Regions from separate parts of the Cupriavidus metallidurans CH34 genome, predicted to be linked through region 2. Evidence: predicted binding sites of a transcription regulator. Region 2 holds the regulator's gene; each other region holds the start of a gene.
What was found. The regulator LexA, encoded in region 2, represses DNA repair genes until DNA is damaged. The targets are predictions, from matches to a motif close to ACTGTATNNNNATACAGT.
Positions count from the first base shown of each region.

Region 1: a site for LexA is predicted at 7,799-7,816, ahead of RMET_RS01180 (ATP-dependent helicase). Genes of this name have one in related genera too.
Region 3: a site for LexA is predicted at 4,139-4,156, ahead of dinB (DNA polymerase IV). Genes of this name have one in related genera too.

Region 1 is NC_007973.1:247,973-258,083, reverse strand. Features, by position in the region: gene RMET_RS01225 (ammonium transporter) at 1-1,210, opposite strand, end outside; gene RMET_RS01220 (P-II family nitrogen regulator) at 1,242-1,580, opposite strand; gene RMET_RS01215 (TorF family putative porin) at 1,633-2,433, opposite strand; gene RMET_RS01210 (accessory factor UbiK family protein) at 2,986-3,243, shown strand; gene RMET_RS01205 (YifB family Mg chelatase-like AAA ATPase) at 3,326-4,864, shown strand; gene RMET_RS33475 (hypothetical protein) at 4,916-5,056, opposite strand; gene RMET_RS01200 (LysE family transporter) at 5,138-5,782, opposite strand; gene RMET_RS01195 (hypothetical protein) at 5,825-6,412, opposite strand; gene RMET_RS01190 (SoxW family protein) at 6,545-7,042, shown strand; gene RMET_RS01185 (TlpA disulfide reductase family protein) at 7,171-7,710, shown strand; gene RMET_RS01180 (ATP-dependent helicase) at 7,864-9,972, shown strand; gene cmdF (tyrosine 2,3-aminomutase) at 10,010-10,111, opposite strand, start outside.
Region 2 is NC_007973.1:2,153,106-2,163,216, reverse strand. Features, by position in the region: gene dusA (tRNA dihydrouridine(20/20a) synthase DusA) at 103-1,158, shown strand; gene RMET_RS34140 (hypothetical protein) at 2,082-2,342, shown strand; tRNA gene RMET_RS09950 (tRNA-His) at 2,458-2,533, shown strand; gene RMET_RS32195 (DUF3079 domain-containing protein) at 2,707-2,916, shown strand; gene aspT (aspartate-alanine antiporter) at 2,994-4,679, opposite strand; gene RMET_RS09940 (bifunctional aspartate transaminase/aspartate 4-decarboxylase) at 4,735-6,351, opposite strand; gene RMET_RS09935 (hypothetical protein) at 6,620-6,892, shown strand; gene RMET_RS33945 (hypothetical protein) at 7,006-7,179, opposite strand; gene lexA (transcriptional repressor LexA) at 7,303-7,959, opposite strand; gene RMET_RS09925 (asparaginase) at 8,165-9,166, shown strand; gene rpsF (30S ribosomal protein S6) at 9,284-9,658, shown strand; gene priB (primosomal replication protein N) at 9,679-9,978, shown strand; gene rpsR (30S ribosomal protein S18) at 9,982-10,111, shown strand, end outside.
Region 3 is NC_007973.1:3,837,367-3,847,477, reverse strand. Features, by position in the region: gene RMET_RS17815 (cellulose biosynthesis regulator YedQ) at 1-1,534, opposite strand, end outside; gene RMET_RS17810 (MFS transporter) at 1,679-2,875, opposite strand; gene dinB (DNA polymerase IV) at 2,936-4,117, opposite strand; gene rarD (EamA family transporter RarD) at 4,233-5,147, opposite strand; gene RMET_RS17795 (TRAP transporter substrate-binding protein) at 5,298-6,437, opposite strand; gene RMET_RS17790 (carbohydrate porin) at 6,774-8,504, shown strand; gene RMET_RS17785 (aquaporin) at 8,488-9,240, opposite strand; gene RMET_RS17780 (DUF2272 domain-containing protein) at 9,548-10,111, opposite strand, start outside.

The DNA.
Region 1 (10,111 bases), 1.9 Mb from region 2:
TGCCCAGCAGGCGCTTCAGACCGGTCACGCCCCACAGGCACAGCAGGCCGGCGATCAGGCCCATCGCGATCGAGCCCATCGGGCCAACGAAGCCGGCGGCCGGGGTAATCGCCACCAGGCCGGCGACAGCCCCCGAGGCGCCACCGAGCATCGACGGCTTGCCCTTGCCGATCCACTCGCCGAAGGTCCAGGAAACCACCGCGGCGGCCGTGGCCAACAGCGTGTTGACGAAGGCCAGCGCGGCGCTGCCGTTGGCTTCCAGGGCCGAACCGGCGTTGAAGCCGAACCAGCCGAACCACAGCAGCGAGGCGCCCACCATCGTGAAGGTCAGGCTGTGCGGGCGGATCGCTTCACGACCGAAGCCGATGCGCTTGCCGAACATGAACGCGCCCACCAGACCGGCCACGGCCGCGTTGATGTGCACCACCGTGCCGCCCGCGAAATCGAGCGCGCCCTTCTGGAACAGCCAGCCGGCCTTGGCGGTGGCGGCGGTGCCTGCGGCGGCGTCGGTGTACGCATCCGGGCCGGGCCAGAACCAGACCATGTGGGCCATCGGGATGTAGGCGAACGTGAACCAGAGGACCACGAAGACCAGCACCGCTGAGAACTTGGCGCGCTCGGCGAAGGCGCCGATGATCAGGCTGCAAGTGATCGCCGCGAACGCGCACTGGAACGCGAAGTAGCCCAGTTCCGGCACCACCACGCCCTTGCTGAACGTGGCGGCCACGGCATCGACCGTCAGGCCCTTCATGAACAGACGGTCCGTGCCACCGAAGAAGGCGTTGCCCTCCGTGAACGCGAAGCTATAGCCGTAGATGGCCCACAGGATCGAGATCACCGAGAAGATCATCAGGCACTGCATCAGCACCGACAGCATGTTCTTCGAGCGGACCAGGCCACCGTAGAACAGCGCCAGGCCCGGCAGCGTCATCAGGATCACGAATGTGGTGGAGACCAGCAGCCAGGCCGTGTCGCCCTTGTTGGGCACCGGGGCAGCCGGCGCGGCGGCAGCTTCGGCGGGCGCCGCGGCAGGCGTGGCCGCAGCCGGTGCTGCAACGGCGGCTGCGGGGGTTGCGGACGCCGTCGCGGCCGATGCTTCCGCGGCGGGCTTGTCCTGCGCCACGGCGTGGGTGGAGAGGCCGAGACCGGCCGTGCCGAGCGCCAGCGTCATCGCGCCGGCCGTCAGGATTCGCTTGAACCAGGTTTTCATTTGCTTAACCTCTTTCCGGGGGTGTCTCGTGTCACAGTGCATCGCCGCCGGTCTCGCCGGTGCGGATGCGAATGACTTGTTCTATGGGTGCGACGAAGATCTTGCCGTCGCCGATCTTGCCGGTGCGGGCCGACTTCTCCACGGCCTCGATGGCTCGCTCCACCACTTCGTCGGGCACCGCCACCTCGATCTTCACCTTGGGAAGGAAGTCGACGATGTATTCGGCGCCGCGATACAGCTCCGTGTGGCCTTTCTGCCGGCCGAAGCCCTTGACCTCGGTCACGGTGATCCCGGACACGCCCACATCGGAGAGCGCCTCGCGCACCTCGTCGAGCTTGAACGGCTTGATGACTGCAATGATGAGTTTCATCGGTTATCTCCTCTGGACGGGCCAGCTTCGGCCCACCCTGACTGACGCGCAATTAGAAAGTCTTGGAAAGCGAGACCCACGCGGTGTTGTTGCCCACGTTGTGGTTATAGCTGTTCGTGTAGAACGACTCCTTCGCATTGGTGCCGATGTAGGCCACCGCCAGCGCGAAGCCCTTGCCCAGGTCCTTCGTCAGGCCGACCTTCCAGTCCAGATAGGAAGCGGCGCTGTTGTGCTGGACGTTCTGGTAGCCAAGGTGCGCGTTCAGCGTCAGGTCCCACACGTTCAGCGGATAGTTGAAGGCGAGGTCGATGTAGCTGCTGTACTGGCTGTTGGCGATCCCGAACAGGTTGGTCACGGCCTGCGAGTACTTCAGGAACACCGGGCCATAGCCGATGCCCGCGTACAGTTCGGTGGTGTACGGGCGCGGGTTGGAGTAGCCGCCCGGGTAGAAGTACTGCAGCACGCCGACGTCATAGTTGAACTCCAGGTCGCTCATCTTGAACGTGTTCTTGAAACCACCATAGAAGTCCATCTCGACCGGCGCCGACACGCTCTTGTCGGCGTCCGAGATCCAGCTGATGGTGGAGTTCCAGTTGCCGATGTAGAAGCCGCTCTCATGGGCATAGTCGAACCCGCCCTGGATGGCCGGACGGCGGTTGGTCTGGCTGAGACCGCGATAGCGGTAGTCAGAGACCAGCGACACGTTGGCCGTGATCGTGTGGGGCGATGCCGGCTCGGCGGCGGGTGCGGCTGCCGGCGCTGCCGCCTCCGGCGCGCTCTGTGCGAACGCAACGGAGGTGGCAAGGCTGAACAGGGCCGCAGCGGCGCTGACTGCGAGGCTCGACTTCTTCATCGGTTTTTCTCCTTTTCCTTTAGGTTCTTCGCTGGCTCGAGGGTGAGAGGCTGCTGTTTGTGCACAGCGTTATGGTGTGGACGCTCCCGGTTGCTGTACTGCAACACCCGTGCCAGCTCATGGCCATCGCCCTGCGACAGCGTTGATTGCCCAGTCAGAAAACGTCGACAAGCGGTGTCCGAACCACTTTGACGACAATACCGGGCGACATGTATTTGCCGCCCGAAGGATCGAAAAACCGCTAAAAAATGTGCGCTGGCGTTGCCGGAGCTTTCATGGCGGCCGCCGAAGCGCCATAATCCGCGTCATGCAAGGTCAAGTGCCGCGTGCTTGGCGTACGAGCACCCGACGGCTGGCATGGCACGGCGTGTCAGACACCCACCGGGGCGCTACGCCCCAGAGCAGTGCATCTGCGCGACAGGGATGCCCGCCGAGCGCCGCGATGCGACGCCCCACCACGGTGCAGACATGGTGAATGGGGCGCAGCCGCCCGCCATGCGCACGCCGGCCTGACCCGAATCATTCGAAATTGGTCACCACAGGAGTTCCACCATGAAACCGACCGATCTCTTCAACGACCTGCAGAGCAAGGTCAGCGAAGCGCTGCGCAACTCGCCGGCCAAGGACATCGAAAAAAACGTGCGCAGCATGATGACGCAGGGCTTCGCGCGCCTTGACCTGGTCACGCGCGAGGAATTCGACGTCCAGTCGCAGGTGCTGGCCCGCACCCGCGCCCGACTGGAGGAACTTGAGGCCCGCGTGGCAGAACTCGAGCGCCGCGTTGGCGGCACGCCAACCGGCGGAGCATGACGCCGCGTCCACGGCACCCCGTTCAATGCCAGAAAGGCCACCGGATCCCGGTGGCCTTTTTCGTTAACACTTCCGCAAAGATATGAGCCTAGCCGTCCTGCGCAGCCGCGCCCTGACTGGAATCGAGGCACCGCCCGTCTCCGTCGAAATCCACCTCGCGAACGGGTTGCCCGCCTTCAATATCGTCGGGCTGGCCGATACCGAAGTCCGCGAGAGCCGCGAGCGCGTGCGCGCGGCACTGCTCAACAGCGAGTTCGAATTTCCCAACCGGCGCATCACGGTCAACCTGGCGCCCGCCGATCTGCCCAAGGAGTCCGGTCGTTTCGACCTGGCGATTGCGCTGGGCATCCTGGCGGCCAGCGGGCAGTTGCAGGCCGATACGCTCGACGCCTTCGAGTTCGCCGGCGAGCTTTCGCTGGCGGGAGATCTGCGCCCGGTACGCGGCGCGCTCGCGATGGCAATGGGACTGGCCCGCGACAACGCCCGACGCGTAGCAGAGGATCGCCCGCCGCGCGCCTTCGTCGTCGCCAGCGAGAATGGCGCGGAAGCGGCCCTGGTCGAAGCCGTGATCGTCCATGCCGGCGCGACACTGCGCGACGTCTGCCATCACATCGGCCTGCTTCCCGAGCGGCCGCTGCCGCGCGCCCGGCCGCCAGCCCGGGTTGAGGCATCCGCCGATGGCCCCGATATGCGCGACGTTCGCGGCCAGGCACAAGCCCGACGCGCCATGGAGATCGCCGCCGCGGGTCAGCACTCCGTACTGCTGGTCGGCCCGCCCGGCACCGGCAAATCGATGCTGGCCCAGCGCTTCCCTGCCCTGCTGCCGCCGATGACCGAGGCCGAAGCGCTCGAGGCAGCGGCCGTGCAGAGCCTGACCTCGGGCGGCTTCCACCCGTCCCGCTGGGGCCATCGCCCGTTCCGCAGCCCGCACCATACGGCCAGCGCGCCTGCCCTGGTCGGCGGGGGCGCCTCGCCACGCCCCGGAGAAATATCGCTGGCGCATCACGGCGTGCTCTTTCTCGACGAACTGCCCGAGTTTGAACGGCGCGTGCTCGAAGTCCTGCGCGAGCCGCTCGAAACCGGCCGCATCACGATCTCGCGTGCCGCCGGGCAGGCCGATTTCCCGGCGCGCTTCCAGTTCGTGGCGGCGATGAATCCCTGCCCTTGCGGCTACCTCGGACACCCCACCCGCATGTGCCGCTGCACGCCGGATCAGGTGCAGCGCTACCAGTCACGCCTGTCGGGCCCGCTGCTCGATCGCGTGGACCTGCAGATCGAAGTGCCCGCCCAGAGCCAGCAGGAAATGTTCGATGGACAGCCAGGCGAGCCGAGCCAGACCGTGCGCGCCCGCGCCGTCGTCGCACGCGAACGTCAATTGACACGACAGGGCACGCCGAACAGCGAACTAGCTGGTCGCGCGATCGAGACACACTGCCCACTCGACAACGAGGCCCGAACGCTGCTGCGCGACGCGATGCAGAAGCTGGGATGGTCGGCGCGCGCGTACTTCCGGGTGCTCAAGGTAGCCAGAACGATCGCGGACCTGGATGGCGCGGAGGTTCTGACAGCCGGCCACGTGGCCGAGGCGATTCAGTACCGGCGCGTGCTGCGAACCGCCTAAGAAAAAATGACGAGGCCCGCAAACGCGGGCCTCGTCATTTTCAGCTTCCACTCAAACCGGTGGCTCCACCGGTGGCGGTGGCGGTTCCTCGATCGGCGGCTGGTCGGCGGGGAAGCCGGGCGGCGTCGGCTCACCCGGTGGAGGCTCCCGATGGGCGCGATACGTGGTTTGCAGGTGGGCGACGGCAGGCATCGGGGTTCTCCATAGATTCCTGATCACTCCCTATTGAAGCAAACCTGTCGACTGCGCGCCACCCGCCCTCGCCATCAACGCTCAGGCGTGATGACGCCGGACAAAGAACAGCGCGGTGCCCACGGCCACCAGCACGCTGCCGAAGAAGCGGTTTTGCCAGCGCACGGCACGCGCGTTGCGGAACAGGCCCTGCATGCGCGACGCCAGTAGCGCATAGCCGTGCATCACGATCAGGTCCACAAAGCACATCGTCGCCGCCAGGATAGCCAGTTGCAGCCCGAGCGCATGCGTCGGGTCGATGAACTGCGGCAGCACGGCCACCATGAAGATGATGCCCTTGGGGTTGGTGACGTTCGTCAGCAGCCCCGTGGCGAAGCGCCGGCGCCGGCTCATGATGGTCACGCGCACCGTCTTGTCCTCGCTGTTCTGCGGGTTCGTCTCAACCTTGGCACGCCACTGCTGGATACCCAGGTAGATCAGATACATCGCGCCAATCGTCTTGACCACCAGGAATGCTTCTTCGGACGCCAGCAGCAGTGCGCCAAGTCCACCGCCTGCGATCAGCAGGATGATCACCAGGCCGGTCTGCAGGCCCAGAATCGTCGTCGACGTCTTCTTCAGGCCGTATGACAGGCCGTGGCTCATCGACAGCACGGCGCCCGAACCGGGCGAGACAGCGATCACCCAGCACGCGGCAAAATAGGCCAGCCAGACTTCCCAACGCATGACGAACTCCTTGATTGACTACCTGAAAGACTTGGAACGGATTTAGAACGGGTGAAAACCGGTGAGGAACTGCTCGACCTGCTCGGCCTGGCGCGCATCCTTCGCCGCATCGCCGGCCTCGAGCACCACTGCCTGATAGACACGCGAGCCGGACGCCACCAGCCGCGCGGTCAGTCGGCGCGGTGATTTGTCCTGGGGCGATATGCCAGCGACGGTCACCTCCACGCCGTCCAGCGCGACGGGGGGCTGCCCCGCCGACATGACCGTGACCGGACGCGAGCGCGCGGGGCTGTCGGGATGCGCACCAAGGTTGCCTACCAGTCCGGCCTGCATCGACGCCAGCGCCTCACGCCGTAGCCCCGCATCGTCGGCGGGAAGGGAAACCACGCCGACGGCGAACAACGTGTTGTCGATCCGGGCTGCCTCCATGCGCATCGGCAACTGGCGCCCGGCGATCGCCACATCGCGCGCGGCGCTGGTCGGCTTGTCCGGATATAGCGCCGCATACTGCCCTTCGTTCGAGACGATGGTGCGCCAGTCATAGCGCGGCGAGCAGCCGGCCAGGGCCAGCAGCACGATGGCAATCAGCAGGGGAACGCGAGGGGCAGGTCGGGGGCTGGGGCGGCGCATGGGGGATGTCGGCGCAATCTGGCGCAAGCCGGTATTATCCGGGAAGCCGCGCACGTTCGCACCAGATGCGCACGAAATCAAATGCGGCGACGTCTTCACCAAGTTCTCACGAATACCCACCGACGCCCCAGCATGACGCCCCGCTCGCCCCTGCTTCGCACCGTTCTGCATGGTCTCGCCGCGCTGTTGCTGCTGGTGGGCCCGGCCGTGTCGATGGCGGCAAGCCATCTGCCGCCCGTCACCGACATCGCCGCCCAATCCGCCGACGCCGCGAAACAGGGCGGGCCGCTGGTCGTGCTGGTCAGCTTGCCCGGCTGCACGTATTGCGAGACCGCCCGCCGCAACTATCTGGCGCCACAGGCAGCCGCCGGCGAGATCACCGCGCGCGAGCTCGACATGACGGCCGACACGCCGCTGCGCGACGCCGACGGCACCATGACCACCGCAAAACAATGGGCACGCGCCCACAACATCACGGTGGCCCCGACCGTCCTGTTCCTGGATCGCAACGGCCGCAACCTGGCCAGCCCGCTGCGCGGCCTGCAGCCGGACTTCTACGGCGCTTACCTCGAACAAGCCGTGGATACGGCACGTGCCAAGCTCACCGAAGGGCTGGCGGCGTCCAAGTAGTCAATCACCAGAAAATGCGGCGGAATGCCGCAGATAGTGCGCATTTGATCCGGCTTGCCACTGCCGGCTAACAGCGGCAGTAGAATAGCCGCTGTCTGTAGATGGCCTCCCCTCGGGACCGTAACCCCATGTCGAATTCCGCCACCCCTGCCACACCTTCGAGCAAGAAGCGCTGGCCGATCGCTGTAGCCGTTGTCATCGTCGCGCTGCTCGGCTTCTTCGGCTACCGCGCCATGACGCCCGCGAATACGGTCCCCGACGCCACCTTCACGCTACTTTCGGGCGAAAAGCTCAGCACTGGCGACCTGAAGGGCAAGGTCTACCTGATCAACTTCTGGGCCACAAGCTGCGCCACGTGCGTCAAGGAAATGCCTCAGATGGTCAGCACCTACAAGCAGTTCAAGGACAAGGGGCTGGACTTCGTGGCGGTGGCGATGAACTACGACCCGCCGATGTACGTGATGAACTACGCCAAGACCCGTGAACTGCCATTCAAGGTGGCGATGGACGCCGACGGCGCGGCGGCCAAGGCCTTCGGCAACGTCCAGCTCACGCCGACGACCTTCGTGGTGGACAAGAACGGCAAGATTCTCAAGCGCTACGTGGGCGAGCCTGAGTGGGACGCCCTGCACAAGCTGCTCGACGGCGCACTGGCCAACGCGGCCTGAACAACGCCAAACCCAACGAAAAGGTGCCCATGCGGCACCTTTTTTATTGCCCGGCTCACATCGTCGGGCATCCGGCTTGCCTGTCAGGGCTGTATGGATATACAGTGAGCGCCAGATTTTTCTCATCGCATCCATCCGACTGCCTGCCCTGACGTGTTACCGGAACTTGCCCCTGAAGCCGCTGCCGAGTCGCCCGACACCGAGGTCACCGACGCCCCCGCCTATCTTTCCCGGCTGAATCCGGAACAGCGCGCGGCGGTGGAGTACGACGGTGACGCGCCGCTGCTGATCATTGCCGGCGCGGGCTCTGGCAAGACCAACACGCTCGCGCATCGGGTGGCGCATCTGGTCGTGAACGGCGCAGATCCGCGCCGCATCCTGCTGCTGACGTTCTCGCGCCGCGCCGCCTCCGAAATGGGCCGCCGTGTCGAGCGCATCGTCGACCAGGCACTCGGCATCCAGACCGGCGCGGGGCGCGCCGCGCTGCAGTGGTCAGGCACGTTCCACGCCATCGGCGCCCGCCTGCTGCGCGAGTACGCCGAAACGCTCGGGCTTGCTCCGACCTTCACCATCAGCGACCGCGGCGATGCGGCCGACCTGATGCACGTGGTACGCCATGACCTCGGACTATCCGAGCAGACCTCACGCTTTCCGCGCAAGGAAACCTGCCTCGCGATCTATTCACGCGTGGTCAACACGCAGTTGCCGCTCGAGGTTGTGCTGAAGACGCAGTTCCCGCGCTACGCGATGTGGGCGGACGCGCTCAAGGGCCTGTTCGCCGCCTACGTGGAAGCCAAGCAGAAGCAGCAGGTGCTCGACTACGACGACCTGCTGCTCTACTGGGCGCAGGCGATGACCGAGCCCGCACTGGCGCAGGACATGGGCGCGCGCTTCGACCACGTGCTGGTCGACGAGTACCAGGACACCAACGCGTTGCAGGCGTCGATCCTGCTGGCGCTCAAGCCGCAAGGGCGCGGCCTGACCGTGGTGGGCGATGACGCGCAGTCGATCTACGCATTCCGCGGCGCCACCGTGCGCAATATCCTCGATTTCCCGACACAGTTCTCGCCGCCGGCCGAGCAGGTCACGCTGTCGCAGAACTATCGCTCGACGCAGCCGATCCTCGGCGCCGCCAATGCCGTGATTGGCCTTGCGGCCGAACGCTTCACCAAGGATCTCTGGTCCCTGCGCGAATCGGCGGAGAAGCCCGGCGTGGTGGTGGTCAACGACGAGGCCGAGCAGGCGCGCTTCGTCGTCGAGCAGGTACTGGCGCGGCGCGAGGCTGGCTTGTCGCTGACGCAGCAGGCGGTGCTGTTCCGCGCGGCCGACCACAGCGCCCAGGTCGAGATCGAGTTGGCCCGGCGCAATATCCCGTTCGTGAAGTTCGGCGGACTGAAGTTTCTGGAGTCGACGCACGTCAAGGACGTGATGGCCGTGGTGCGCTGGCTGGAAAATCCACGCGACCGCATGGCCGGATTCCGCACGCTGCAGTTGCTGCCCGGCATCGGCCCGAAAACGGCCGCGCGCGTGCTCGAAGGACTGGAAGCCGCCACCGAACCGTTGATCGCGCTCGAAGCCTTCGAGCCGCCCCCCGCCGCCGCGCCCGCCTGGGATGAACTGGTGACGCTGGCGCGTGCGCTGATGGCGCCGACCTCGCCCTGGCCATCTGAATTCGAACAGGTGATCGCCTGGTACATGCCGCACCTCGAACGGATGCACGACGATGCCGCCGCGCGGCAGGCGGACCTGCAGCAGATCGAGCGCATCGCGGCCACCTATGCGTCGCGGGAACGCTTCCTCACCGAACTCACGCTCGACCCGCCCAGCGCGTCGAGCGACGAATCCGGCGTGCCCTCGCGCGACGAGGACTACCTGATTCTGTCGACGATCCATTCGGCCAAGGGGCAGGAGTGGAAGGCCGTGTACGTGCTCAATGCGGTCGATGGCTGCATGCCATCCGATCTTGCCACCGGCACCACCGAGGAAATCGAGGAAGAGCGCCGCCTGCTGTACGTGGCGATGACGCGCGCGCGCGACCACCTCGACATCGTCGTGCCACAACGCTTCTACGTGCACAACCAGGTCGGCTTTGGCGATCGCCACGTCTACGCATCGCGCACGCGCTTCCTGCCGAACCGCGTGATGCCGAATTTCTACAGCCGCTCGTGGCCGCCCGCGCCGATGCCGGGGGAAGGCCAGCAGGCGAAGGCCTCGCTACCGCAGGTAGACCTCGCCAGCCGAATGCGCGGCATGTGGAAGTAGGAAACCGCTAGTTACCGAAAGTTACCGCCAGAGTTCGTCAGGCCAGTTCGATGCCCGCGCCACGCACGACCTCAACCAGCGCGCCCTGACGGAGCAGCGCCGCCATAGCCTCGATGTCGTCGGTCATATAGCGATCGAT
Region 2 (10,111 bases):
TGCGTGATCGTCCCCATGGTCCCGGTGCTACGCGAGTAGTTGTGTGCTACATCGTGGCACTTTGTTCGGAAAAAGGGACGAAACAGGCAGAATCAGTAGGCAATGGAACAGACCAGTAGCACCCCACAAACCGAGTCCAGAGGCGGAAGCCAAGGAAATATCAGGCCCCGTAGAATTTCTGTGGCGCCAATGATGGACTGGACTGACCGCCATTGTCGGACGTTTCACCGCGCCCTGAGTCAACACACCTGGCTCTATACGGAGATGGTGACGACTGGTGCGCTGCTGCACGGCGATGTCGCGCGGCACCTCGATTTCAGTGCGGCGGAGCAACCTGTGGCGCTGCAGCTTGGCGGCAGCGAGCCGGTGGACCTTGCCCAAGCGGCAAAACTGGGCGAGCAGTGGGGCTACAAAGAGATCAATCTGAACTGCGGTTGTCCGTCCGAGCGCGTGCAACGCGGTGCGTTTGGTGCGTGCCTGATGGCCGAACCACAGCTTGTGGCCGATTGTGTGAGGGCCATGCGCGATGTCGTGTCGGTGCCGGTGACGGTCAAGCACCGCATTGGCATTGATACGATCGAGCACTACGGATTTGTGCGTGATTTTGTCGGCACCATTGCGGAGGCCGGCTGTGACATATTCATCGTCCACGCGCGTAATGCGATTCTGAAGGGGCTGAGCCCAAAGGAGAATCGCGAAATTCCACCGCTGCGATATGAGGTCGCCTATGAACTAAAGCGGGAATTTCCACATCTGGAAATCCTGATTAATGGTGGTGTTGTCTCGTACGGTGAAATAGACGAACACCTGAGGCACGTCGACGGCGTAATGATCGGGCGTCAGGCTTATCACGATCCCTATTTCCTCTCGGAAATGGATGCACGTTTCTATGGTGGGACTGCGCCTATCGTGACGCGCGAAATGGCCGAGCTGACGATGCAGGCATATATTGGCGATCTCGTGGAGAAGGGTGGCTATATGGGGGCTGCAACGCGCCATATGCTTGGCCTCCATCGCGGAATCTATGGTGGCCGTGGTTGGCGTCGTGTGCTTTCCGATGCCCGTCGAATGAACGCAGCGCGCTCCCGAGCAGATGTGGATGCCCTGTTCGAGGAGGCGCGCTCACACCTTCGTCCGGGGCTCCAGGAAGCGGCGTAATTTGATGTCAGTCAGATTTCTGCATGTCGAGGAAAGGTTCTAAAAACGAACGCTCGTTCCATGCGACCGGGCGCAAATGTATGCTGCTGAGGCGTTTGCGCCTGTCGGGCCGTCCGAAACCCGCGCCGGCAAAGGGATTCCCCTAATTCGCCAGTGGCGCCTCATGTTCTTAAACTGTGCCTGCCCTCGAATACAGGGCTTTCTTCAACTGATTTTCCAGCCCGCCTTGTGCGGGCTGTTTTTTCTTGTTGGGCCTGTTTCGTCACATCTCGACCCTTGGGTTTGCCCGGATAGTGTGCGCTACATACAGCGACTACATTGAAAGCGCCTTCAGGGCATTGAGATCGCAAATTGAGAGTCCGCGCTGCGGGCTCTTTTTTTGTCTCCATACCTGTGAAGATGCTTTTCGGACACAGCGCTTCGACGCGCATGTGGTGAAAGAGTTCCGTATCTATCGGGCGGAAACAATATAATCGGTCGGTAACGAATTATTCCAATAAGCCTTGCCTGGTAAAAAAACAGGCGACGCTTGTTTGAGGGTCGCCTGACGGGAATGTCGAGGGGGGTCAATGTCCCTCGCGAAAGAGTATCTATCAGCACCGCCTTCAGGTTGTACCCTGCATTGGTGGGGCAGGCAGTTCACATTACCAGTGCGGATTGCAATCAATCCAAGCTCAAGAAATTCGGCGCGCGTGCTTGTCGGTTGTGGGGGATTCTCGGGTGATAGAACTGATGAGCAGGCGCTGCCACCATGCTAGGATGCCGACCGGTGTCATGAGAGTGACGCTCGGGCTGAACCACGACGATGTCTGGCGTGGTCTCAGTGGAGGAATAGAAGAGTAGGGGTTGGCCGGTCGCTCGCAAGAGCGTTTGCGCATGCAAGTGCCGTGAGTGCGTCCGGAAGCGAATCCTGGAGGTTCAGAATGGGATCAGAAGAGCCGTTCGGTGAGGTTTTCGAGGGCTGCCGGGTGATATGGGTAGTCGAGCAACTACAGGACGGGAAATGGACGGCGCGTTACTGCTGGCACGCGGGGACTTCGGCCGAATCGGGCAGGGCGCTACAGAGAGATGTACTTAACGGCAAGTCGAAGCGACTACTGGCCTTGTGTCCGACCGAGGCAGAGACAATCGCCGCCATCAAGGAAGCTGTGCTGCTGGAGGCAAGGTGGCAGGGAAGTCGATAAAGCCATCTGGGAGCGTTGTCGAATTTTTTGTGCGTGATACTAGCCACAGAATCAAAAGGCATGTATAGTCTTGTTCTTCGCTGAGCGGCAACGTCGGCAGCGAAGAATCTCTACGGTGGCTGTAGCTCAGTTGGTAGAGTCCAGGATTGTGATTCCTGTCGTCGTGGGTTCGAGTCCCATCAGCCACCCCAAAGAATTGTCGTCAAAACAGCGCCTCCGGGCGCTGTTTTGCATTTCGGCAAAGCTTCTTGTGGGCGAGGGATAGGCGCGCTTGCGTTGGATCAAGCATTCCCGGAATCAGTCGTTCGCCCAGATTCGCCAGGGCTACTATCAAGCCATCAGACAACAGCGTCTCTCGCTTGTCATGGCTAAGAAGTTTCCCCTGCATCCCGCACACCCTGAGCGCGTGTGCTGGGGGTGCGACAAATTCTGTTCGACCGATGCAATGGGCTGTGGCAATGGCTCAAGCCGCACACAGCATCCCGCCGAATTGCTCGGCGAAGATTGGTATCTACATGGCGATTGGGGCATCGAGCCTCAACTCGATGCCCCAGCCAAGACCGGGCTTGGATAACCAGTCGGTCGATTTGATCGCTTCAATCCCTTGAAGCCGGATTGCGCCACCCAAGTGCAGCTGAGCGGCGCAAACGCTCATGAAAGAATCATGATGACGACCATCCCCCAGATTGTCAGCAGGGTGTTACCCACAGCGTAGGTCACGGTATAGCCAAGGCCTGGCACTTGGCTTTTCGCGGTCTCGCAGATCATGCCGAGCGCAGCAGTGGTTGTGCGCGCGCCGGCACAGACTCCAAGTACGAGCGCCGGATGAAAGCGAAATACGTACTTGGCCAGGTACATGCCGATGATTAGCGGTATCGATGTGGCGAAAATACCCCAGAGGAAGAGGCTGACGCCGAGTTTCTGCAGGCCGGCAATAAAGCCAGGGCCCGCGGAAATACCGACGACCGCAATGAACACATTGAGGCCAACCGAATTCATGAACCAAAGAGTTGGCTCAGGTATGCGTCCGAAAGTCGGGTGAATGGCCCGGTACCAACCGAAGATAATACCTGCGATTAGCGCGCCGCCTGCCGTGGAAATCGTCAGGGGAATGCCGCTGACGTTGATCACGACGGCACCGATCAATGCGCCGACGGTAATCGCCAGCGACACGAATGCCACGTCGGTCACCGTTGTCGGGCGGTCGATATACCCGACATGTTTCGCTGTCGCATTGATGTCCTGCGTGCGGCCGACCACCGTGATGACGTCACCGCGGTAGAGCTTGGTTTTCGGCAGTACGGGGATGACCGTTTCCGTCGGTCCGCGCTTGATCTTCTTCAGGAAAATCCCACGCGCACCGGGCCACCGAGCCATCTCCTGCAGTGTGTGGCCATCAACCTCCTTGTTGGTGATATAGATGTCCACACCCTCCGTCTGCACATTGAGCAGCTCTGAGTCTTCCACTTCACGGCCGCTTGGTCCCAGTCTGGCAATCAGTTGATCGCGCTTTCCGCCTATTGCGACGATATCGCCAGGCTCCAGAACGGTATCGAGTTGTGCCTCGATAATCTTGCCACCTCGGCGAATGCGTTCGATAAAGGCACGTACGCCTTCGGCCGTGCTGGCCTCCAGTTCGGCTACGGACTTGCCGATGTATGGGCTGTGGGGGGCCAGCGCGTAGGCTCGCAGTTCAAACTCATGCCATTCGGTGCCTTCTCCGTCTGCTCCGGCTCCAAGTTGCTGCTCATAATCCTTGCAGGCAGCTACAAGGTCGATGCCAAGCAGTTTGGGGCCAATTTGCGCCAGGATAATTGCCGAGCCGACCGTACCGAAGATATACGTGACCGCATAGGCGATCGGCATGCCGTCCAGAAGCTGTTTGGTTTCTTCCGGAGATCGGCCCAGGCGATTGATGGCATCAGTGGCGAGGCCCATGGACGCCGAGATTGTCTGCGAACCCGCAAATAATCCGGCAGCCGACCCGAGATCGTAGCCGGCGACCATCGCCGCAACGATGGGTGCGGCGAGACACAGCACCGAGACTATCGCAGCAAATATGGCTTGAGGGATGCCATCCTTCGCAATGCCGCGAACGAACTGCGGGCCGACGCCATAGCCCACCGCAAACAGAAACATCAGGAAAAAGACGGATTTCACGTTCGCGGAGATCTTCACGCCGAGGATGCCGATGACGATCGCCACCAGCAGTGTCGACGTTACGGCGCCCAGGCTGAACCCCTTGTAGCTCTTCCCGCCTACCCAGTAGCCGATTCCCAGTGCGAGAAAAATCGCGATCTCGGGGTACGCCTTGAGGGTGGAGACAAACCAGGTCATAGCCTACTCCTGTATTTGTAGACTGATTAGTCAGAACTGCCTTGCCGCGACCGGGTTACTTCTTTTTCGGCTTCTGTGTCTTGCCGCCGGACTCCTGGTATCGCGCCAGATACTCGTCGCGCAGCTTGCGCACCGAGCGCCCGATCTTCACGTAGTCCTCTTCATTCAGGTTGGCGAGCGAAACGCGACCAGAGGGGTGACGGGTGCCGAAGCCACCGCCAGGCAACAGGACCACGCCGGCTTCCTCGGCGAGTCTGAATAGGAGCTCATGCGGCTGAATCGATTCGAGCAACCATTTGACGAAATCGGCGCCGACTTCGCGGCTCATTTGTTCGACGTCGAGCAGCGTGTAGTAGTCGACCACGTTCTCATCGACGGCTTCCGGCGCAACGCCCATGCCGCGATAGAGCGCGGCCTTGCGGCTTCTAATCAGCCGCTTCATGGTCTGCTTGTAGTGGTCGGCGGAATCCATCAGCGAGAACAGGGAGAACAGCACCATCTGCACCTGCTGCGGCGTAGAAAGACCGGCGGTATGGTTCAGTGCCACCGTGCGGCTGTCGGCAACCACTCGGTCGATAAAGGGCAGCTTCTCTGGTTCGGTGGTAATGGAGGAATAGCGCTTGTTCAGATCCTTCTGAATATTCTTGGGGAGGTTCGCCAGTTGCTCGTCGAAAAGATTCGACTTGTGCGTGGCAATAACGCCGAGGCGCCAGCCGGTGGCGCCGAAGTACTTGGAGTACGAGTACACCAGGAGCGTGTTCTTGGGGCACATCGCAAACAGCGAGACGAAATTGTCGGCGAAGGTACCGTACACATCGTCCGTCAGGAGAATCAGATCTGGGCGTTCTTCAACGATGCTGGCGATGTATTTCAGGCTTTCATCGCTCATTTTTACGGAAGGCGGATTGCTGGGGTTCACCAGGAAAAACGCCTTAACCTTGGGATCTCGCAGCTTGTCGAGTTCCTTCTTCGGGTACTGCCATCCACCTGCGGGATCGGCATCGATCGAAACTTCTGTCAGGTGGTATTCGGCCAGTTCCGGAATTTCGATATACGGCGTGAAGATCGGCATTCCCAGTGCGATCGTGTCACCGGGATTGAGCAGATGATTGACCTTCAGCGAATTGAAGAGGTACGTCATCGCGGCGGTTCCGCCTTCTACTGCGTACAGGTCGAAATCGCCCAGGAACGGATGCGCGCCAATCATTTCCTTGCGGATGTACTGCTTGACGATCTTCTCGCTCAGTCGGAGCATCCGGTCGGGAACAGGATAGTTACAGGCCAGGATCCCTTCGCACATTTCGTACAGGAAATCACCGCCATCCAGACCAAGCTGGTCGCGCACATACGATACGGCGCCGGTCAGGAATTTGACGCCAGGAACGTCCTTGTGCACGCGGGCATAAAGGTCGAACCGCTCCTCGATACCTGCGCGTCGCGGAAAACCGCCGACACCTTCTGGCAAATACGAAAATGACCTTTCCGATTCGATCATGGCGAACTGGCCGAGCTGCCAGAAGCCATGTCGCGGGATGGTTGCCAGAAAATTCGGATTACCTCGGCCGGCATTTAGCATCAGGCGATTCGATACGCTTCCTGCCAACTTGATGAGTTCGTCCTTGAGTTCGAAAGGCGACAGGCTGGCGAGCCTTGACGTATCGTGCTTGGCCATCGTGCATCTCCTGAAGGTGCTGAGCGGTATAGGGGTGTGGGAGGGACGAAAGGCTTCAACCTTTCGTCATCGTCGGATCGAATGGGGCAAAACCATGCCGGGTTGGCGCTTTCCGCCACGATCGACGTTCTCGGTTGTTACCCTAGCCGGAGAGCGAGAAATTTTCATTGGCCCAAAGAACTACGAATGGCCAGGAAAATGCGCGACGTCGCGAAATCGGGCAAGTAATCTGTAAAGATCAGGAATTGCAGATGCTACGGAGGAGAGCATGACGCTCAGATTTCACGAACTCTCTCCCGATGTGCGGGAGGCTTTGGAGTCCATTTGCGCCAGGCACGGATTCGTCCCAGACGATTTCGAATTCGCGGTTGCGAACGTGCTCAATCCGGGGGAGAGCGCTGCGGATATGGTGACTGTCGAACGCGTGGTCGGCGGCCAGTTACAGAAATACAAAGGAGGCGCCGGTGGGGCTGCGACCTGGCTGGCTGCCTTTGAGGCAGACCTCGCCTCCGATTGGTTCGGTGCGCCGCTGGCCGATTGATGTCGAGTCAGATTGATGATGGTCGGGTCCCGATTAGCGTCGGGTCCCGGGTCCATCATCGCCGGTACATGCAATACGCTGCAGTGCATGGTGACAGCAGAGAACGGGCTGCCTCAGTCAAGAGTTTTCGAGGACGGTTCCGCAAGCTCGAGCATTCGGCAGATGGCGGCCATATTGCCGACCATGGTGCGGCGATGGGTGCCCTGGTAGACGCGAACGCCCTTGATCTGGCGGAAGGGGACCGGCTTGACCGGACGGCGGGATGCGACGGATTCGGATTGCAGCATGGCAACACCTCGTAATTTGCGTTCAGCAGAAGTCCGCACCCGTCGTCCGTAAAGGACGGGGCGGCGTTGGCAAAGCAAAAGCGGGTGACCGGGGCAGGTGGCCAGCTGCCTGGGTCCGGAGAGTCAGAAGCCTGAAGATCTGATCAGGCCAACTGCGATACCCTCCAGGGAGAACTCGTCACGTCCTGCATGCAGGACGATGTTCTGGAAGTCAGGGTTTTCGGCGATCAACTCGATCGTGTCGCCGCGTTTCTTCAAGCGTTTGACGGTGACGTCATCGCCCAGGCGGGCGACGACAACCTTGCCGTTCGCGGCTTCGCTGGCTTTCTTCACGGCAAGCAGGTCGCCATCCAGAATGCCCGCGTCGCGCATGCTCAGGCCGCGAACGCGGAGTAGATAGTCGGGGCGCTCGTCAAAGACAGAGGCATCGACTTGATACTGCCGGTCGATATGCTCGGCAGCCAGGATCGGGCTGCCAGCTGCGACGCGACCGACTAATGGCAATGTCAATTGCAGCACGCCCGGCATCGGTAACGAAAACTGATCGGGTCGTTCAGAGTCGCTGCGCGTCACCTTCAGGCGAATGCCTCGCGACGCTCCCGGTGTCAACTCGATCACACCCTTGCGCGCCAGAGCCCGCAGGTGTTCCTCGGCCGAATTGGGGGAGGAGAAGCCGAATTCGGCGGCGATCTCGGCACGAGTGGGCGGAAAGCCCGTGTTGCGGATCGTGTCGCGGATCAGGTCGAAAATCTGCTGCTGCCGGGGTGTCAGGGTCGCCATGGGTCGCAGGTCTTGTGCCGAAGCACTGTATGTTTAAACAGTATGCTGTGATTTTATACAGTATCGGGTGAAGTGCAAGCACATTTTGCGCAGCCGGCTCAACACGAGTAGTTCTGTGGGGTGAGGCCCACGGGTTTGTCACGGGTTCGGCCAGGCGTTCGCGCAGTTACAATCGGCCCGCCTACAAGCTCCGTCAACCCCGTCCATGTCCGTACTCCTGCCTCGTATCGTTGTGCTCGCGACTGGTGGCACCATCGCCGGTTCGTCCGCAAATCCTGCCAGTAGCGCGCACTATCAGGCTGCGACAGTGCCCGTATCGCAACTTGTACAGGCAGTGCCCGCGCTGGCCGATGTGGCGCGAGTCGAGGCGGAGCAGGTGGCGCAGGTGGACAGCAAGGACATGATGTTCGATCTCTGGCGGATGCTTGCCGCGCGAATCGGGTATTGGTCCGCGCAGGACGATGTCGCCGGGATCGTGATCACACATGGCACTGACACGCTGGAAGAGACGGCGATGTTCCTGCATCTGACACAGGCTTGCCCGTTGCCTGTCGTGATGACGGCGGCCATGCGCCCATCGACGTCGCTTTCCGCTGACGGGCCGCTGAACCTGCTCGATGCGGTGCGCGTGGCGGCAAGCCCGGTGGCAGTTGGCAAAGGTGCGCTCGTGGTGCTGAATCAGCAGATTCATGCCGCGCGTGATGTCGTCAAGGCGCATACGTCGGCTGTCGATGCTTTCCATTCGCCAGTTGCCGGTCCGCTGGGTTTTGTGCAGGACACCTATGTCCATTTCTCGCGCACCCCGGGTCCTGATCAGGCGCCGCGCTTGCCGGTGCCCGCTGCATGGCCGTTGGTGGAGATCGTCGCCAGCTACGCGCAGCCGGGGAGGGTGGGTATCGATGCGATGGTGGCCGCCGGCGTGCTCGGGTTTGTCGTGGCCGCGGCCGGCAACGGTTCCGTGCACGAAACGCTGACGGCCGCGCTGGTCGATGCTGCGGCATGTGGCGTTGCGGTGGCTCGAAGCTCGCGTACCGGTGCTGGTCATGTGGCAATCCCCGCACCGCCGCGACCGGCAGGTGGCGTATTTGTCTCGGCGGGCGACCTCAATCCCTACAAAGCGCGCGTGCTGCTGCTGCTGGCGTTGGCCGGCGACCCTTCGCTGGGGCGCGATGCGGCCCGGCTTCAGGCGCTCTTCGAGCGGTACTGAGACAGGCCGGGTGCCGAATCCTTGCGGGAAGGCCCCTTTCCGGGCTATACTCGCGGGCTACTCAACCTTGCCGCACCGGACGTGACGCCCGGGTGGCTCATCCCAAAAGGAGCGTCAATGCGTCATTACGAAATCGTATTTATCGTCCATCCGGACCAGAGCGAACAAGTGCCGGCGATGATCGAGCGTTACAAGCAGCTCGTCACGTCGCAAAACGGCCAGATTCACCGCGTGGAAGACTGGGGCCGTCGTCAAATGGCCTACATGATCCAGAAGCTGGCCAAGGCTCACTACGTTTGCCTGAACATCGAATGCGGCAAGGACACGCTGGCTGAACTCGAACACGCGTTCAAGTTCAACGACGCTGTGCTGCGTCACCTGATCGTTCAGACCAAGAAGGCCGAGACTGCTCCTTCGCCGATGATGAAGGAAGTGCAGCGCGAAGAAGCCCGCAAGGCCGCGCAAACGACCACGGAAGGCCAGCCCGCCTGAGAGCGGACTGCATTGTTGCGGTGAACCAGCTTCGGCTGACCGCCACGCTCGTCGAGCGAGAGGCGCTGCGCTATACGCCGGCTGGAGTGCCCGTCGTCAACTGCATTCTGCAGCATGCCGGCGAGACACTGGAGGCGGAAACGCCCCGGCAGGTGGAGTTCGCAATCGTGGCCATGGGCATTGGCGCCGTTGGCCAGCAGCTTGAGCGGTTTCCGCTCGATACGCTGCTCGATTGCGAAGGCTTTCTGGCCCGCAAGCACCGCAACAGCAGGACACTGGTCTTTCACATCACTCGATGTAAAGCATTCGAAAAGGATTGAATCATGGCATTCGTCAAACGTGACAACAAGAACAAGAAGCGCTTTCAGCAACAGAACCCGCTGTTCAAGCGCAAGCGCTTCTGCCGCTTCACCGTGGCAGGCGTCGAACAGATCGACTACAAGGATCTGGACA
Region 3 (10,111 bases), 1.7 Mb from region 2:
CCGCCTCGACGAACGCGGCTTCCACGGCCAGGCGCAGGCGCTCGGCCGCCGCCACGGCTTCATCCGACGACGCGCCCGGGAGCAGTACCGCGAATTCCTCGCCGCCAAGGCGGGCGGGAAAGTCAATCTCGCGCAAGTGCTTGCGCATCAGGTCCGCCATCGCCATGAGCACGCAATCGCCGCTGGCGTGGCCCCATTTGTCGTTCACGCGCTTGAAGTAGTCAATGTCGAGCATCAGCATGGCCAGCGGCGTGCCATCGCGCTGCCGGCGGGCCGTTTCCTTTTTGAACTGTTCGCTAAAGCGGCGCCGGTTGGCCAGTTGCGTCAAGGGATCGGTTTCAGCCATCTGCTGGAGTTTCCTGCCGGCGGCCAGATAGTGGTCAAACAGCAGCGTCACCACACGCAGCGTGACATACATCAGCACAGGCAGCAGGAACCAGATCGTCAGCAATGGCAAGCTGAGGCGCCGGGCCACTGTCGCATAGACATCGTATTCGTCGAGCGTGTCCACCATTAGCCAGTTGCCGGCATTGCCCACGCGCTGGAAGTACACATACTGGCCGTTGACGTGCCGCATGCCCGTGCCTTGCGAGATGAGGTCCGACACGGGTGTATTGCGGAGGTCCCCGGCGAAATCGTCAGGCCAGCGCAAATTGGTCTTGCCTCCGGTCTGACTCGAGACGATTACATTGCCATTACGGTCCAGCAGGTAGCGATGAGACCCCAGGATCTCCGGCAAGCCAATCAGGTCACGCAGACGGCGAATCTCCAGGTCCACGGCCACCACGCCGCGGAAGCGTTGCGCGACGTAGACCGGCACGCTCAGTGTCGTGCGCAGCTGCGTGCTTTCGAACTGCGTGTAGACCTGTGCCCAGCGCATCTCGTGGCTGGGGTCGCGATCGGGAAGCAGGCTGCGGTAATAGTCGATCCCGCTGAAGCGTTTGATCAGGGCAGGAGCCCTGTCCGGTGGCAACGCGGGATATGTCACGTAAAAGCCGTTGCTCGAGATGAACGTCACCGTGCCATCGGGACGGTCGCTGCGCTGGCTGACACCCAGCACATGGCTGAGCTGACGCGCGGCCAGCAGATCCGCCCGCAGGTCCTCGTCGCGGCGTTCGAAACCTTGCAGTCCTTTCAGGATCTGGGGCGACACCCCCACGATCGGCGCGTCGCCAAGTGGTACCTGCAATTCCCAGACAGGTTCATTGCGTGCCGCATAGGCACGTTCGATATCGCCGTCAGTGGACGCTTTCGTACCCTGCTGGAGTTCGAGAAGCTGCTGCGCGTAATCGCGCACGAACGATAACTTGAACCGTTCCGCATTGATAACCGCTTCCGCGCCAAGTGCGCGCAGCACCAGATCGTGTTGATGCAGGATCAGGACGCGCTCGCGCAGCAGGTAAAGGTCGCGCATCGCCACGACAAGCATCAGCAGCATCGCCAGGCCAAATCCCACCACCACCACGCGCTGCGGATATATCAGTGCCGCGCGCGGCAGCCAGCGCGGCCGCGGAAGCAGTTTGTGCCATGCCATTGGACGTCTCCGGCAAGCCCGCATCTTGCGGGTACTGCGACGACGGATTCAGGAATGATGGTACCGATATGCTGGCACAGTGTAGAGCACACGACGACGTCTGGTGCACGGGAGACGAACGTCTTGCGCCTGATTCAACCGCTGTCAGGTGCTTGCAGGCTCGGTTCGGAAATAGAGCAGGGCGATGGCCGGCAAGGCGAAGCCGATCCAGCTCGCCAGCGGCCAGCCGGCACGCGCATAGGCCCATGCGCCAACCGACGAGCCGATCGCACCGCCAACGAAGAAGATGGCCATGTAGAGCCCATTCAGGCGGCTGCGATGTTCCGCGGACAAAGAGAAGATCGCGCGCTGCCCGATCACCAGGTTGGCCGACACGGCAAAGTCGAGCACGACGGCCGCGACGGTCAAGGCCGCCAGTGACATGAGCGAACCTTCGACGCCGATGCGGCTCAGCAGGAAGGAGCCTGCGCCCAGCGCCAGTGCGATGGCAGTCATCTGGCGGCTGTGGCCACGATCGGCATAGCGGCCGGCCATCGGCGCGGCAATCGCGCCGGCCACGCCCACGAGCGCGAACACGGCGATGCCGGTCTGGGACATATGGAAAGCGGGCCCGGCCAGGTACAGCGGCGTGGTGGTCCAGAACAGGCTGAATACGCCGAACATGCTCGCCTGATACATCGCGCGCCGCCGCAGCACCGGCTGCGTGCGCAACAGGTGCCCCATCGAACCAAGCATCTCGACATAGTTCACGCCGGGCGCCGGCTGGCGCTGCGGCAGCTTGCGCGACAGCACCACGCCAAGCAGCACCATGGCCACGGCCGACGCGGCGAAGATCGTATGCCAGCCGAACAGGTCCGCCACCAGGCTCGATACCGGGCGCGCCAGCATGATGCCCATCAGCAGGCCGCTGGTCACGTTGCCGACGGCCCGGCCGCGCGCATGTTCGGGCGCGAGGTGTGCCGCGAACGGCACCAGTACCTGCACAGCCACCGAGCACAGGCCTATCGCGCAGCCAGCGATCAGGAAGACGCTCGCGTGCGTAGCCAGCGCTGCCGCGACCAATGCCACCGCACAGCCGGCGATCAGCGCCAGTACAAGCTTGCGGTTCTCGACGATATCGCCCAAGGGCACCAGCAGCAGCAGGCCCACGCAATAGCCGATCTGGATCAGCGTGACGATCAGGCCGGCGATCTCGGGAGAAAGCTCGAGCGCCCGCGCGATCGGACCAACCAGTGGCTGGGCGTAGTAGAGGTTGGCGACGATCATGCCGCACGCGGTGGCCAGGAGGGGAGTGATCCAGGCGGCAGGGGCGTCGGCGCGTTGGGCGGTGGCGGATGTCATGGCCGCCGATTCTACCGGGACATAGATAGGCCCGTATGACACAGGGGATTCAAGCCCGCTTCAACGGAAAACCGGGGAATCCGGCTCGGCATCGAAGCGCAATTCCTCCTGGACCGGCGCGGGGTCATCGCCCTGATCGGCGGCCGGGATCAGCGCGCTGACGCGTACGCCGAGCAGCCGGATGCGTCGTTCCAGCGGGATACGCTTGAGGCACTCGGTGGCGCCATGCCGGATCGTCGCGCCGTCCGCGGTGTGGGCGGTCAGCGTCAGGTCGCGCGTAACGGTGTGGAAGTCGTCGAAACGCAGCTTGATGCCGACGGTGCGCCCCACGTAGCCCTTGCGCCGCAGATCTTCGGCCACGCGCATGCAAAGCCGGGTGAATTGCTCGGACAGTACCGGACGATCGCCGCGCGGATGCAGATCACGCTCGAACGTGGTTTCGCGGCTCATCGACTTGGGTTCGGAGCTGACCACGACCTGCCGCTCGTCGCGCCCATTCGCCACTTCGGCCAGCCAGCTTGCGTAATTGCGGCCGAAATGGGCCTGCAGCAGCGCGATGTCGGCCTCCGCCAGTTGCCCCACGGTCTCGATGCCGATAGCCGCCAGCTTCTCCGCCGCCTTGGGGCCGATGCCATTGACCTTGCGGGCTGCCAGCGGCCAGATTCGTGTCGGGATATCGGCCGGCGTCAGGATCGTCAGGCCGTCTGGCTTGTCGAGTTCGGAACCGATCTTGGCCAACAGCTTGTTTGGCGCCACGCAGATCGAACAGGTCAGCCCGGTGGCGGCGTTCACGGCGGCCTTGATACGGGCCGCCACATCGCGTGCCTCACCATCAATATCAGTCAGATCGATATATATCTCGTCGATTCCCCGGTCTTCTATTTGTTCGGTGAATGATCTGACTGCAGCCTTGAACAACCCGGAGTAACGCCGGTAGGCGTCGAAGTCCGTCGGCAACAGGATCGCGTCGGGTGCCAGCTTGGCGGCCTTCATCATCCCCATGGCGGAAAACACGCCAAGCGCGCGGGCCTCGTAGGTGGACGTGGTCACGACGCCGCGTCCGGCGTAATCGCGCAGACGCGCATAACGGCGCGTGCCGTCGGGCAGGTCCTCGGGCACGGCGTTGCGACCGCCCCCGATCACGACGGCCTGGCCGCGCAGATCCGGGTAGCGCAACAGTTCGACGGACGCATAGAAGGCATCCATGTCGAGATGGGCGATGCGCCGTGCGGATGAGGACATGGACGAAGGGGAAAATCGTGTACTGTATAAACGTACAGTATAGTGCCGCGCCCGGATTTTGCGGAGGGCCTGTCAGCTGGCTCTCCCGCAAATTATTTACTTAATAGATTGATCTTTATGTGCTTTCGCTGACTTCATTCTTAACGCTAATAATTTTCCGCTGCAGCAGTTTGCTGACAAGCAGGCCTTCAGCAGCGTAGATAGCCAGAGATACCCAGATCAGCGCATAGCCAATCTGCTTTTGCGGCGGAAACGGCTCGTGGTACAGCCAGATGCCGAGCGCCAGTTGCAGTGTCGGGCCGGCGTACTGCAGCAGCCCGAGCAGCGACAGCGGAATGCGCCGTGCGCCTGCCGCGAAGAACAGCAGCGGCACGGCGGTAATCGGACCCGCCATCACCAGCAGCACCTGCGTACCCGGTGCTGCGGCGCGCGTGGTGTCCTGACCCGTCAGAAACAGAAAGGCGAGCGCGGCGGCGGCAAACGGAAACAGCAGTAGTGTTTCCAGTGACAACCCTTCCAGCGCCCCCAGGGCACCGGTCTTGCGCAACAGTCCATAGCCGCCGAACGATGCCGCCAAACCGAGCGCGATCCACGGCAACTGCCCAGCCGTCACCGTGAGCCAGATCACCCCGGCCGCGGCAATCGCGATCGATAGCCATTGCACGGGGCGCAGCCGCTCGTGCAGCAGCAACACGCCAAGCAGCACGCTGAACAGGGGATTGATGAAGTAGCCCAGGCTGGCGTCGACCACCCGATCGGCGGAAACGGCCCAGATATAAAGGAACCAGTTGCAGCAGAGCAGGGCCGCGCTGGCTCCGAAATTGAGCACCAGGCGTGGGTTGGCCGCCACCTCGCGAAGCCAGCCGAAATGCCGGCGCCACAGCAGGATCGCCCCGAGAAACACGAGCGACCACACCATGCGATGCAGCAGGATTTCCAGCGGCGCAACGCCGTGCAGGGATTTGATGTAGAGGGGCAGCAGGCCCCAGATGATGTACGCGAGCAGCGCGTAGAAGATGCCGAGTTGCATGGGGAAATGTCCCGGGTAGATGTCCGGTTGTGGGCGGATTCTACCGGGGCGGGAGAAAGCGCGTGTGAGCGCCTTTCGGGCGTGGCAAGCGGATAAAGTGCCGGCCCTCTCCACTCGCCCCTCTCCGCGCGGGAGAGGGGCGTTTGTGGCTTACAGCTTGCGGGCGAAGCTGAACTGCGAGAATGCCTGCTCGGCCACGTTGAACCACGCGGCTTCGTTGTTACGGAACACGCGCCAGTCGTCGAAGATCTTCTTGAACGACGGGTTCTTGGCGCTTTCGTCCGCGTAGGCTTCCTGGGTGGCCTTGAAGCAGGCTTCCATGATTTCCTTCGAGAACGGACGCAGCTTCACGCCGTTTTCCAGCAGACGGGCCAGCGCCTGCGGGTTCACGGTGTCGTACTTCGCCATCATGTTCGTGTGGGCCTCGATGGTGGCCGTTTCCAGCGCGCGCTTGTACAGCGCGGGCAGCTTCTCGAACTCGGGTGCCGACGCATAGAACGAGAGCTGAGCGCTGCCTTCCCACCATCCCGGGTAGTAGTAGTACGGCGCCACCTTGTAGAAGCCGAGCTTCTCGTCGTCGTACGGGCCCACCCATTCGGCTGCGTCGATCGTGCCCTTTTCCAGCGCCGGGTAGATATCGCCACCGGCGATCTGCTGCGGCACCACGCCCAGGCGCGACAGCACCACGCCAGCAAACCCGGCGATGCGGTACTTCAAACCCTGCAGATCCGCCACGCTCTTGATTTCCTTGCGGAACCAGCCACCCATCTGCGCATTGGTGTTGCCGCCGAGGAAGTTGACGACGTTGTATTCCTTAAAGAACTCGCGCATCAGTTTCATGCCGTTACCCTGCAGCATCCAGGCGTTCTGCTGGCGCGCGGTCAGGCCGAACGGAATCGTCGTGTCGAAGCACAGCGTCGGGTTCTTGCCGAAGTAGTAATAGCCGGCGGTATGGCCGATCTGCACGGTCTGGTTCTGCACGGCGTCCAGCACCTGCAGGCCCGGCACGATTTCACCTGCGGCAAATACCTTGATATTGAACTTGCCGTCCGTCAGTTCCTTCACACGTTGCGCCAGCAGTTCGCCACCGCCATAGATAGTGTCCAGCGACTTCGGAAAGCTCGACGCCATCCGCCATTCCACTGCCGGGTTGCTGCCGATGACAGCAGGGGCGGCTGGGGCGCTGGCCGATGCTGCCGGCGCGGCGGGCTTTTCTTCCTTGCCGCAAGCGGCGAGCGCTCCGGTGGCGGCCACGGCGGACGCTTTCAACAGGAAGGAACGACGTTCCATGGACATCTCCTCGTTATTGATATGTATGTATGCAGAACTGTCGGGAATCCGGATGTGTTGTCGGAAAGACAGGCCGGTCGATTATAGCGGTGGCGTTTTGGGCACGGAGCCCCATCAGAATGGGGGTTTTCGCTAGGAATTCGCACTTCTGCAACGGATAACCGGCATGTTCGGAAACGGTGCGCAGGGCATGGCCGGACCGGCCCGCGGCCTTTCGCAATGTGGGAAGTCGAGCATTTCGGCGGATTTTGTAACCCGCCTTGTAGTCCAACAGTTCACCTGATAAAACCTGAGCCCTTGTTCCGGTGTTCGTGCCAAGCCGGTTTCGCCGTTGTCATGCTGCTATCTGCTTTGCGCCCCCATCGTCTGCTTGCCCGTCGTCGCCTCACGTTTGCCGTACTGGCCGCGTGGGGACTGGGTGCGTGCGCGCATACCGGCAGTTCCGTCGCCCCGCCACCGTTCATCGCGGAGAGCACGGTGTCGCCCAAGGCCTCGGTGATGGCGTCCCTGGAGCCTGCGGCGGCAGTTCCTGAACCAGTTGCCGCACCAGCAGTCTCGGCCGATCCGCTTGGCGACCTGATTCTGTCGTCTGCGCCGACGGATGCAGCTGCCAAGCCCGCCGAGGCGGCCAGTCCGCCCGAGGCCTCGCCGCCCGTTAACGCGACAACTTCCCCGGAAGCAGCAACGCCCCCGGATAGCTCGAAGCCCGTCGAAGCGACAAATGCCGTCGATCCGGATTTCGTCGGCCCGCCCGACTCGCTGGCGCCGCCGCCGCCACCACCTCCGCCACTCGTCCTGTTCCCGCGCCGCCTGGGAGAGTTCCCCGCGCAGGCCGCTGCGCCGCAAGGCGAAGGGACCGGCGACCCCGCATCCGCGCCAACCCCTTCCGACGTGCCGCCGGTCCTGCGCTCGCAATTGCCGGCAGACAATCTGGCCGGGGATTCCGTTTGGCAACTCGGCTATAGCGGCCGTGCGGCCGTAGAGGACCGGTCAGGCCTGCAACACGCCTGCGCCGGCGGTGGCACGCCTTCGGCCGGCTTTGGCAGGGGGCTTGCCTGCACCAGCTCGGGCGAGGTCAAGATTCGCGAGTCTCTGATGGATATGGGAGGCGGCACGCAGGTCCAGCTCGTCGCGCAGGCCAAGGGCACCGATACGACATCGGTCAACGGCAATGCCGCGGCGGTGGACCCTTACGCGCTGGTGCAGAACTTCTATACCTCCGTCAGCGGCCTCTCGGGAACACCCATGCTGCAGGAAGCCAGCGTCTGGGCTGGCCGCCGCGACAGCAATCCATTCCTGATGTCGTCGGGCCTGCTGCCGCCGAGTTCGCCATCGATGCGTTTCGGCGTCGACAACGCCAAAGTGGGCGATTTCGGGCTGAGTTATCAATACACTGCACGTAACGAACTAAATGGCGCCAAGCTGCCCAGCTATCACACAGTCCGATCGGCGCCGATCGGCACCAATGACAAGGGTTCGGTCCAGGTAGGCTTCACCCGCGTGGAAGCCATGCAGGAAATCGAGAACTCGGGCGGCGCATGGTGGGCATCGGCCATGCACGAGCAGAAGGGCGTGCTCTATGGCACCAACCGGCTTGGCCTGCAGTATGGACAGGGATCGCGCGTGGCCATGACCGGCTATTCGGGCATGGGCAACGATCTGTCACGCGTTCGGGTATCGGATTCGGTGGAATGGAAGAGCCGGACAGGCCTGGCGGGTTCGGTGGAGTCCAGCCTGCAGCTCGATCATTCGGGCATCGGCACGCTGCAATGGGCCGCCACGCGCGTCCGACCGGCGTTCGTTGCCAACGACCAGTTCCGGCTGACGTTCGAGGTCGCGCACGACCAGATCTCGTCTGGGTTTGGCGTTGGCGGTCAGCGCACGGCGTTCACCGTGGCGCCGACACTGACGCTCGGCAAATCGGCCGGCAACGCCAACCTGCGTGCGTTCTATACCTACAGCCGTGCCAATGATGTGGATGGCATCACCTTCGCCTCGCCAGCCGATGCCTGGGCATCCCAGACATCCGGCTCGATCTTCGGCGTTCAGCTCAATCGGCGCTGGTAAGCTCCGTGCGGCCTTGCCAGCGTTGGGCTGGCGGGCTTGAGGCCGCTGCCATGGGGGCAGGGCAGAGCCACTGGAACAGCAACGCAGCATTCGCGGAACCAAATATCTGCGCCAGAATAAACATCGAAGCATCAATCGCACGAATACCTGTGAAGGTGTCGGTCAGCGCGCAGGCGATTGTCAGCGCCGGATTGGCGAATGACGTGGACGATGTGAACCAGTATCCCGCCGTGATATAGCCCGCCACGACAAATGGCACGAGTCCCGGCCGATGGCGGCTGGTGGCCAGACCCAGACCGATCAGCCCGAACGTCGCCAGGAATTCGCTCCACCACATGGGCGGACCGGTGCGCGCCTGCGTGGCCGCGGCCAGCAGCGGCAGACCGAACATGGCGTGCGCGGCCATCACGCCGAACACCGCGCCGGACAACTGCGCCAGCACATAACCAAGCGCTTCGCGCGGCGACAGATTGCCCTGGATCAGGTTCGACAGAGTGACCACCGGATTGAAATGACCGCCTGACACGGGGCCAAGCGACACCAGCAGCGCTACGAGCCCGGCACCAGTGGCCAGGGCGTTGCAGAGCAGGGCGAGCGCGGTATCTCCAGCGGCAAGCCGCTCGGCACGAATGCCGGACCCCACTACGATCGCAATCAGCAAGGCCGTACCCAGTCCTTCGGCAACGAGCCGGCGGGCGGTCGTCGGGGTACGCATCGTGGGGGTGGTGTCTGGCATGGCGCGGGCTGAATCGTGGGGGAACTGCGACCGCGCAGTGTTCCGCGCGGGAGCAAACCCCGTCAATGCCGCGCCGGGATGTAGTGAACGAACTGCCGGTATCGAATGGCAGGCCTGAATGGCAGGCCTCAAACTATTCCCACAAGAAATGAGATCACGTAATCAGCAGCAAAACACATCCATCACATTTATAAATAAAAGCCATACGGGCTAATAGATCGCAAGCATTAGCCGTATAACTATTTCCAGAACGAATGATCGATAATTAAATTCATCGGCACCCATCCATCTGAGTTATTGAAGATCACTACTGCAGGTTGTTGCGCATCAGGAGCAGCCACGGCATGTGCGAGTTCGTGAAGCCGTCGAGCTGGCCAGCATCGTTCATGTCGATCACGTCCATCGACACCGACTGCTGGACGTTGCCGCCAATCGCCTTGACCACGCGCGCGGCGGGATCCACTTCGACCACGATGTCGCAATGCATCGGCGTGGTGCCGAAACCGATCTCGGCCACGTTGGAGATGTACTTGTCGCGCCCGCGGGCGGCGCAAACGACGTCGCCTGGTCTCGGTACTGCCGGCATCGGCTCGATATGGAAGGCAGGGCGGGGCAGGATGCCATCGCGTGCGTCCACCACATACATCGAATGTGACTGGCCGGTCAGGAACTGGTCATTGTCGAGTCCCGCCTTGCGCATCACCCACGAAATGAACACGGCCGACCACGCCCAGGCGCCCTGGGTGATCTGACGGCAATCCGGCGCCTCACCGACGATGCCCCAGTACCCCTGTGCCATCCGGCAGCCCCGGGGCGTGGCTTCCATACCGGTGCCATCGGGAAAGCGCACGCAGTCCGCTTCCCGGCCGTT